Regions from separate parts of the Enterococcus saccharolyticus subsp. saccharolyticus genome, predicted to be linked through region 2. Evidence: predicted binding sites of a transcription regulator. Region 2 holds the regulator's gene; each other region holds the start of a gene.

Region 1 (3,297 bases), 390 kb from region 2:
GACGTAGACTAACTTTTTAGGCGTATGTTTTAAAATCGCTTGTAATAATTTGTCGTCTAAACCGGTACGTGGTGGATCAACTACGATACTATCAGGTGTAAATCCGTCATTTAGCCATTTCGGTAGTAAATCTTCTGCAGTGCCAGTCTCATAATGGGTGTTTTCATAGCCCATACGTTGAGCATTTCGTTTGGCATCGGCAATCGCTTGGGGAATAATATCCATCCCACGCACTTCTTTGGCTTTATCCGCCACACTTAAACCAATTGTTCCAACACCACAATACGCATCAACCACTGTTTCATTCTCCGTAATCTCGAGTGCTTTAATGGCCTCGTTATACAAGACACTTGTTTGTTTCGGATTTAATTGGAAAAATGCACGGGCCGATAAATCGAAAATTAATCCATTTAAATGTTCTTCAATAGCTTCTTTGCCCCATAAATGGAGGGTATCGTCACCCATTACAAGAGATGTTTTTTTATTTTGGACGTTTTGCATGATGGAAACGACTTCTGGTAGACGTTGGTTGATTTCACGAATTAGGGCATTTTTTTGTGGTAATTTAGGTGAATTTGTAATGAAGACTAGTTGTGTTTCACCCGTTTCAATACCAATTCGTACCATTAATGTGCGTAAAATTCCCGAATTTTTTCGTTCATCGTAAATTGGAATTTGATATTTGTTTACTAATTGCATGACCGTATTAATGACTTTTTGCGTGGTTTTTTCTTGCACCAAGCAATCGTCAATCGCCACAAGACGATGGGAATTTTGTTCATATAATCCAGCTTCAGCCCGCATTTGTTTGGCATTATAGCGTAATTGGAATTGTGCTTTATTGCGGTAATGCCATGGATCATCCATCCCTAAGGTATCACGCAATTCATAGTTTTGATAATTCTTAGGTTTGAATTTGGCTAATGCTTGTGCTAATAAATCTTTTTTGAAATCTAATTGTTTGTTATAAGATAAATGTTGCAACTGGCAACCGCCACAACGATCGTAAAAATGACACGGAGGTTGTACACGATCACGACTTTTTTTGACAATTTTCGTTAGCGCTGCTTCAGCAAAAGTTGGTGTTGCTTTGGTTACTTTGGCAATAATTTCTTCTCCTGGTAATGCTCGCGGGACAAAAATAATCAGACGTTTATAATAGCCAATACCTTCACCATTGATGCCTAGCCGTTTAATTTTCAGTTGTAATGTTTGTCCAGTATTTAGTTGTATAGTTGACATAAGTGCTCCTTTATGTAGATTAATCTTATCCATTTTAACATAGTTCATCCGTCTTGCCTAAAAAAGTATGGTAAAATGGAGTGTTCACTCTGATTGTTTCTTTGCTCCGTTAAATATGGTCTAACAATTCCTCTGATAGCATCCTTTTTATTGGTTATTTCAGTTTATTTTGTTTAAAATAGAATGTATGTTCGTGAGGTGAAGAAATGTTAAAAGTAATAAATGTACGCAAAGAAAAAGGTGCTTTTTATCAAGTCAGTTTTGAAGATAAACGAGAGTTACGAATTTCTGAGGATTTATTAGTTCGTCATCGTTTATTAAAAGGGACCGAGATTGACGAAACGACATTTGAAGAATTAAAAAAAAGCGCAGGATATGATGTTGGTTTACAAATGGCGATGAATTATATTAGTTATCAACTTCGGACAGAACAAGAAATGCGAAGTTATTTGAAAGAGAAAGAAATCAATACCGAAGACAGTCAGAAAATTATTCAACGCTTAAAAGAATTACAATTGATTGATGATGTCGTGTATGGTCAGAGTTATATTCGTACGCAACTACGTTTGAGTGATAAAGGGCCACAAGCATTGATGCAGCAACTACGTAAAAAAGGCGTGAAAGAAGATGTAATTCAAGAAGTAATGATCCTTTATACAAACGAACAACAAATAGAAATTGGATTACGAACAGCGAATAAAATGTTACGAACCATTCGTGGGAAAAGTCATCGTGAAACATTACAAAAATTACGCATGAAGTTAATGCAAAAAGGCTTCTCTAACGATGTTATTACAATTGTTATGGAAGAAATTCCTAACGAAAAAGACGATGAAGAAGAATGGGAAGCATTACAAAAAGAAGGGACGAAATTAGTCCGTAGACATCGTACAGATAAACAAAAAATAAAACAAAAATTGTATCAAAAAGGATTTGATTTTGATTTAATCCAACGATTTATTGATGAGGAAGTAATAGATGGAGACTGAAAACTGGTTGGAATGGGATGAAGATACCATTCATTCTTTCCAAGAGATATTTTTAACTTGGTATCACCAAGAAAAACGGAATTTACCTTGGCGTGCGAATACGCATCCCTATAATATTTGGATTTCTGAAATCATGTTGCAACAAACCCGTGTCGATACAGTCATTGGTTATTATTATCGCTTCATGGAAGAATTTCCGACAATTCAAGACCTAGCTAACGCGGATGAACAAAAGTTATTGAAAATTTGGGAAGGTTTAGGTTACTATTCGCGTGCTCGAAACTTAAAAGTAGCTGCGCAACAAATCATGGATGACTTTGATGGTGTCTTTCCAAATACACCAGAAGAGATTAGTACATTAAAAGGAATTGGCCCTTATACCACAGGCGCAATTAGTAGTATTGCATTTGGTTTACCTGAACCAGCGATTGATGGCAATATCATGCGAGTGGTTAGCCGTTTATTTGAAATAGACGAGGATATTGCTAAAGCTAGTAGCCGGAAAGTATTTGATGCAGCAACACGAGCAATTATTTCTCATGAACAACCTGGTGAGATGAATCAAGCGTTTATGGATTTAGGTTCAAATATCTGCAATCCTACTGCACCAAGATGTGAAGAATGCCCAATTCAACAATTTTGCTTAGCTTACAAAAACAAGCGTCAAACACAATTTCCAATTAAAACGAAAAAAATGAAACCAAAAGATGTCTATTATATTGCTGGAGCGATTGAAAATGCCAATCATGAATTTTTATTGCTACAACGACCTGAAACTGGACTATTAGCCAAAATGTGGCATTTTCCATTACAAGAAGTCACTAAACAGGAATACACAGAATTCGTTCATACTTGGCAAAAAGATGACGAACAGCAATTGAGTTCAGATTTAGTGGCAGAAGAGTTGTCACCACAAATTTTTGATGACTTTCCGGTTGTTTGGCAAAAGAAACACTATGGTGAAATCACGCATATTTTTAGTCATTTGAAATGGCATGTTCTTTTATTTTATGGTCGTACCAGAGAAAACTTTGTACCAGAAAATGGGCAATGGGTTCAATCAGAT
Region 2 (3,297 bases):
CTCTGCTTGCGCACCTTTATCGACCATTGTTTCTTTAAAGCGTGTAGCCACTTCTTCAGGAACAGCGAATTCAGGATAGTCCCATCCGTACGCTTTTTTCGCTGCTTGAATGCCTTCTGCTCCTAATGGCGCGCCATGTACAGAAGAGGTACCCGCATTTGGTGCACCGAAACCAATCACTGTTTTCACTTCAATCAATGTTGGTTTGTCTGTTTCAGCTTGTGCTTCTTCAATTGCTTTTGAAATAGCTACTAAATCGGTTCCTTCTGTTACAAGGATATGTTGCCAACCATATGCTTCAAAACGTTGACCAACGTTTTCTGTGAAAGCTTTTGAAGTTGGACCATCTAAAGAAATATCATTTGAATCATATAAAACAATTAATTTTCCTAATTTCAAATGACCGGCCATTGAAGCTGCTTCTTGAGAAACACCTTCCATTAAATCGCCATCACCACATAAACTATATGTGTAGTGGTCTACAACATTAAAGTTCTCACGGTTATATGTCGCAGAAAGGTGTGCTTCAGCCATTGCCATCCCTACAGCCATCGCAATCCCTTGTCCTAACGGTCCAGTTGTTGCTTCGACACCATCTGTATGCCCCACTTCTGGATGCCCTGGTGTACGGCTTTCCCATTGACGGAAGTTTTTCAAGTCGTCCGTTGTGACATCGTATCCTGCACAATGCAATAAGCTATATAATAACGCCGAACCATGTCCTGCAGAAAGTACAAAACGGTCACGATCGACCCAATTACGAGAAGTTTTTGGATTCACTTTCAAATATTTCGTCCATAATGCATAGGCCATTGGAGCAGCACCCATCGGTAATCCTGGATGTCCAGAATTCGCTTTTTGTACAGCATCAATACTTAATGTACGTAAGGTATCTACACCAAGTTGATCAATTTTATCAAACAATACTAACGCCTCCTATTTAGGTTTTTTTTACCTATATTACACACCTATTATAAAAGATACCTTTGCAATTATCAACACTTTTTGCATCGGTATCTTTTATTTTACTTTCTATTGTGTAATCCTTTAGCTTTTTGAATTTGTTTTAATTTCTCAGGAGTCACATCATTACCTTCTGGATCAACCACTTTCATCCCTTCAATATGATGCTTCATCCCACCACGAAAGGCCTTAATATATTCTTGTCTTAAAGCCTGTTGTTCGTTTTGTTCGTCTTCTGTTAGACCTTCTGCTTTTTTCTTTCTGGCTAACTCATTAATTCGCTCGATTTTTTCTTTGGATAACATGATTTCAAGCCCCTTTCTTCTCCATCTTATACAAAAGAACCGAAAAATACAATCAAAACAGAAAGCGAACGTTTGTTTGATTTTTTTTTTACCCTATGTTACACTACGTTTAAGAAAACTAGTCATATTTTTCATTTTGATAAATGATTTAAATAAAGGAAAGAAGGTGTTCGTTTTGGCAAAACGTACAGAAAACCGACAACTTGAAGTGTTAAAATTTATTCATACTCGTGTCAGTGAAAAAGGATACCCTCCTACCGTGAGAGAGATTGGCGAAGCTGTTCAACTTTCCTCTACCTCAACTGTTCATGGACATCTATCACGTTTAGAGAAAAAAGGCTTAATTTTAAGAGACCCTACAAAACCACGTGCAATAGAATTAACTCCACTTGGATTAGAAACAATTGGTGCACAACAGCAACAAATTCCTTTATTAGGGGTGGTGACCGCTGGAGAGCCCATCTTAGCAGTTGAAGATGCTTCTGATTTCTTCCCAATCCCACCAAATTTAATGGAAGACAATGGGCAATTATTCATGTTAACCATACGTGGTGAAAGCATGATAAATGCTGGTATCTTAGATGGTGACCAAGTGATTGTCAGAAAACAAGACATCGCTGGCAATGGCGATATCGTTATTGCGATGACCGATGAAGATGAAGCAACATGCAAAAGATTTTATAAAGAAAAAACACATATTCGTTTACAACCAGAAAATGATTATATGGACCCCATTATTTTACCAAGTGTTAAAATCTTAGGGTTAGTTGTTGGTTTGTATCGTCATTTTTAAAAGTTAGATAAAAAATATCCAAACGAGATTCTCGTTCGGATATTTTTTTCTTATTTCAACGAATACCATAACCGTTTTTGTTTAGTTTGAAAGAATTTCTGCGACCAAACCACTGATAAAATCAGGATGCGTATTGGGCATATTTAAACGGCCATATATACCGCCTAATTCTTCAACTAATTCTTTACATTCGATGTCATTGTCATATAGCGTTTCTAAATTATCGGCAACAAAACCAAATGGTAGATAAATAATTTCTTCATAGCCCTCTTTCAATAATTCTTCGGTTACATCTTCTACTCGAGGTCCAATCCATTTATCCGCAGTCCGTCCTGCACTTTGCCACGCATGCCCAAAGTCTAATACACCATGAACACGGCCAGCAATGGCTTTTGCTGCATTCGTAATTTCATCGACATAAGGATCGCCATTTAACAACAAACGTTCTGGTAAACTATGCGCGGTAAACAAGAATTTTTGTTTTTTCTCTGTATCTAGTGCCGCTTGAATTTGATCTGACCAAAAAACTTGAAAACCATCTTGTTGCCAAAAATGACGATGTGCAGTGTATGAAATTTCTGGATACGCCGTCAATTCTTTTTCTACGCGATCATGATATTGCTTGATAAAACTAGAGTCATGTGGTGCTAGTACCATTCCATGAATCACTGTAAATCCTTGGTTCACAATTTCTTTGACTGTATCTTCAATAAATGGCTGAATATGACGTAATCCAGTAAATACGCGATACTCTACCTCACCTATTTCGTTCAATTTTTCTTCAACAGCAAGACGTTGTGCTTCAGTAATTTGAGCTAATGGAGAAACACCCCCAATTTCTTCGTAACGTCCAGCTAATTCATCGTAAAGTTCTTGTGAAGGTTCTTTTCCATGACGAATATGGGTATAATACTCCCAAATTTCTTCTGTATTATTTGGTGTTCCGTAACTCATTAGTAAAACTGCTTGCTTTTGCATGACAACTTATGCCTTCTTTCTCATATAAAAAATAAAAATCAGTGTAACAACCATTAAACCAAGTAACATTTGTGAAAATCCTAGTGAGCCTGTCGCATGTGCTAAAACACCAATTAAGGTAATACCAATTGTCATTCCTAATTTTTTACAGACAGACAATAAGCTCAACGAAGCATTGCGATCTCTAGGTGAAGCTTCAACAACAAGCACTTGTAAAGGAACTGTCATTAATGAACCAATTGCAATCCCAAAGAATAA
Region 3 (3,297 bases), 260 kb from region 2:
TAACCATAGTTGTCTTTATTTTTTTCTAAGAAGTCAGCACTCTCTGTCCCAACTTTAGCACCAACTGTTTTACTATCTAAATCTTCATAAGAAGCGATGCCTGTTGTTCCAGTTTTCACTGCTAGTTGAATTCCACTTTCAAAGTAAGGCTCTGAAAAATCAAATGATTCTTTTCGTTGATCGGTGATTGACATTCCTGCAATCATACCTTCTGCTTGATTGCCTTCAACGGCTTGAACAGCACCAGAGAAACCAATGTGATTAAATTTAATAGTAAATCCTTGTAATTCAGCGGCACGGTTTAGTAAATCAACGTCAATCCCAATGTATTGATTGTTTTCATCTTGAAACTCAAATGGCGCAAAGGCAGAGTCACTGGCAATGACATAGACATCTTTTTTCGGTTCAATTTTTTTCATCTCACCAGAGGCAGCTTTTTCTTCCGAACCAGATGTGATATATTTTGCGACAATTTTATCGTATTCGCCAGATTCTTTCATTTTCTTTAGTCCAGCATTGAATTTGTCCAATAATTCTTTGTTTTCACCTTTTTTAACAGCGAAACCATAGGAATTACCAGCTTGAGGTTCACCAATTAATTTTAATTGTTCCCCTTGATTGATGGCATAACCTAAAACGGGATAGTCATCAAAAATTGCAACGGCTGTTCCATTTTTAACAGCACCATATAAACCAGTTGCATCATCGTAATTTTTGATATCAAAATCATATTTTTCTTTGTTGTCTTCTAAGAAAGTTGCACTTTCTGTCCCAACTTTAGCACCAACTGTTTTTCCTTTTAAATCATCCAAGGAAGTGATGTCTTTGTTGTCAGCTTTTACAGCCATTTGAATCCCACTATCAAAATATGGATCTGAAAAATCAAAGCTTTTTTTACGCTCATCTGTAATACTCATCCCAGCAATCATTGCATCAAGTTGATTTGATTGTACTCCTTGTACAGATGAATCGAACCCAAGAGGGCGCAAATCAACGTCAAAATCTTGATCGTCAGCGATAGCGTGCAATAAATCGATGTCAATCCCAACGTATTGATTTTTTTCGTTTTGAAATTCAAAAGGTGCAAATGTGACATCTGTCCCTATTTTATACGTTTTTTCTGCAGCAAATGTAGTTGTGCTTGCAAAAAAGAATAACGTCATAACAAACGAAAATAATGAAATGAATAGAGTTTTTCTTTTCATATTAAATAATTCCTCCTAAGTGTCAGATATTACAAAATTATATATCAAAGCTTTTATACTAGGCAAGAAAATAGCCGAAATTTGCGAAAAAATATCTTTGTTTCTGACATTAAGTGTGAGAAATATCAATATTTCATGGTTTTATTGGGGAAAAGTTATAAAAAATAGCGAAAGTATGTTCGCTGTGTTAAAATAATAAAAGTAGATGGTGTTTGTTTTAAGACGCTTAAAGAAGAAAGAAGGCATGCAATTTATGATTGAAAGAGATACTACTCATCATTTTGAATTAGTCTCCAACTATCAACCTGCAGGAGATCAGCCAGAAGCGATTAGAGAATTGACGGAAGGCGTGCAAGCAAACAAAAAAGCACAAATTTTACTAGGTGCGACCGGTACAGGTAAAACGTACACAATTTCAAATGTTATCAAAAATGTAAATAAACCAACGTTGATTATTGCGCATAATAAAACATTAGCTGGCCAATTATATGGCGAATTTAAAGAATTTTTTCCAACGAATGCGGTAGAGTATTTTGTTAGTTATTATGATTACTATCAACCGGAAGCCTATGTTCCTTCAAGTGACACCTATATTGAAAAAGATTCCAGTATTAATGATGAAATTGATAAGCTGCGACATTCTGCAACCAGTGCATTGTTAGAACGCAACGATGTAATAGTTGTTGCATCAGTGTCGTGTATTTTTGGTTTGGGGTCACCAATGGAATATCAAAAACAAGTTGTTTCTGTCCGTGTGGGAATGGAAATTAGCCGTGATGAATTGTTACGTTCATTGATTGATATTCAATTTGAAAGAAATGACATTGATTTCCAACGTGGTCGTTTTCGTGTCCGTGGTGATGTGGTAGAAATTTTCCCAGCTTCGCGTGATGAACGTGCGTTACGTGTCGAATTTTTTGGCGATGAAATTGATCGTATTCGAGAAGTAGACGCATTAACAGGAGAAGTTTTAGGAGAAACCGAGCACGTGTCGATTTTCCCAGCAACGCACTTTTTAACCGATAGTGATCATATGGAACATGCGATTGCTTCTATTCAACAAGAGTTAGATATGCGCTTAGCCATTTTAAAAGAGAATAATCAGTTGCTAGAAGCACAACGCTTGGAACAACGGACAAATTATGACATCGAGATGTTGCGTGAGATGGGGTACACATCTGGTATTGAAAACTACTCTCGTCATATGGATGGACGACATGAAGGAGAACCGCCTTATACGTTGCTCGATTTCTTTCCGAAAGATTATTTGATTGTTATCGATGAATCGCATGTTACGATGCCACAAATTAGAGGGATGTACAATGGCGATAGAGCAAGGAAACAAATGTTAGTCGATTATGGGTTTCGCTTGCCTTCCGCTTTAGATAACCGTCCGTTACAATTGACCGAATTTGAAGAGCATGTGAATCAAATTATTTATGTTTCTGCTACACCTGGACCTTACGAACACGAACAAACGGATGATGTGGTTCAACAAATTATTCGTCCAACTGGTTTGTTAGATCCAGTGATTGAAGTCCGTCCAATTATGGGGCAAATTGATGATTTAGTTGGTGAAATTAATGAACGTGTCGAGAAAAATGAGCGCGTTTTTGTTACCACTTTAACGAAGAAAATGTCAGAAGACTTAACAGATTATTTCAAAGAATTAGGAATTAAAGTGAAATATCTGCATAGTGATATTAAAACGTTAGAACGGACTGAAATTATTCGTGATTTACGTCTAGGTGAATTTGACGTATTAGTGGGAATTAATTTACTTCGTGAAGGATTAGATGTTCCTGAAGTTTCATTAGTGGCTATTTTAGATGCCGATAAAGAAGGATTTCTACGTAGCGAACGCTCATTAGTCCAAACAATCGGCCGAGCTGCTCGGAATGCAGAAGGGAAAGTCATTATGTATGCAGATAAGATGACTGATTCAATGCAACGAGCGATTGATGAAACGTCTCGACGTCGTAGCATTCAAGAAGCATACAATCTGGAACATGGGATTGTACCAAAAACAATCATTAAAGAAATTCGTGATTTGATTTCTATTTCGAAAGTAGCTGAAGAAGTAGCAGATTAT

What was found. The regulator LexA, encoded in region 2, represses DNA repair genes until DNA is damaged. The targets are predictions, from matches to a motif close to CNAACANNTGTTNG.
Region 1: a site for LexA is predicted at 1,423-1,436, ahead of recX (recombination regulator RecX). Genes of this name have one in related genera too.
Region 3: a site for LexA is predicted at 1,374-1,387, ahead of uvrB (excinuclease ABC subunit UvrB). Genes of this name have one in related genera too.

What each region holds. Positions count from the first base shown of each region.
Region 1 covers NZ_CP118957.1:953,542-956,838, forward strand. The annotation lists gene rlmD (23S rRNA (uracil(1939)-C(5))-methyltransferase RlmD) at 1-1,242, opposite strand, end outside; gene recX (recombination regulator RecX) at 1,449-2,231, shown strand; gene mutY (A/G-specific adenine glycosylase) at 2,221-3,297, shown strand, end outside.
Region 2 covers NZ_CP118957.1:1,342,065-1,345,361, forward strand. The annotation lists gene tkt (transketolase) at 1-924, opposite strand, end outside; gene PYW32_RS06935 (DUF896 family protein) at 1,026-1,268, opposite strand; gene lexA (transcriptional repressor LexA) at 1,444-2,061, shown strand; gene hemH (ferrochelatase) at 2,143-3,039, opposite strand; gene PYW32_RS06950 (MFS transporter) at 3,046-3,297, opposite strand, start outside.
Region 3 covers NZ_CP118957.1:1,085,831-1,089,127, forward strand. The annotation lists gene PYW32_RS05665 (amino acid ABC transporter substrate-binding protein/permease) at 1-1,205, opposite strand, end outside; gene uvrB (excinuclease ABC subunit UvrB) at 1,459-3,297, shown strand, end outside.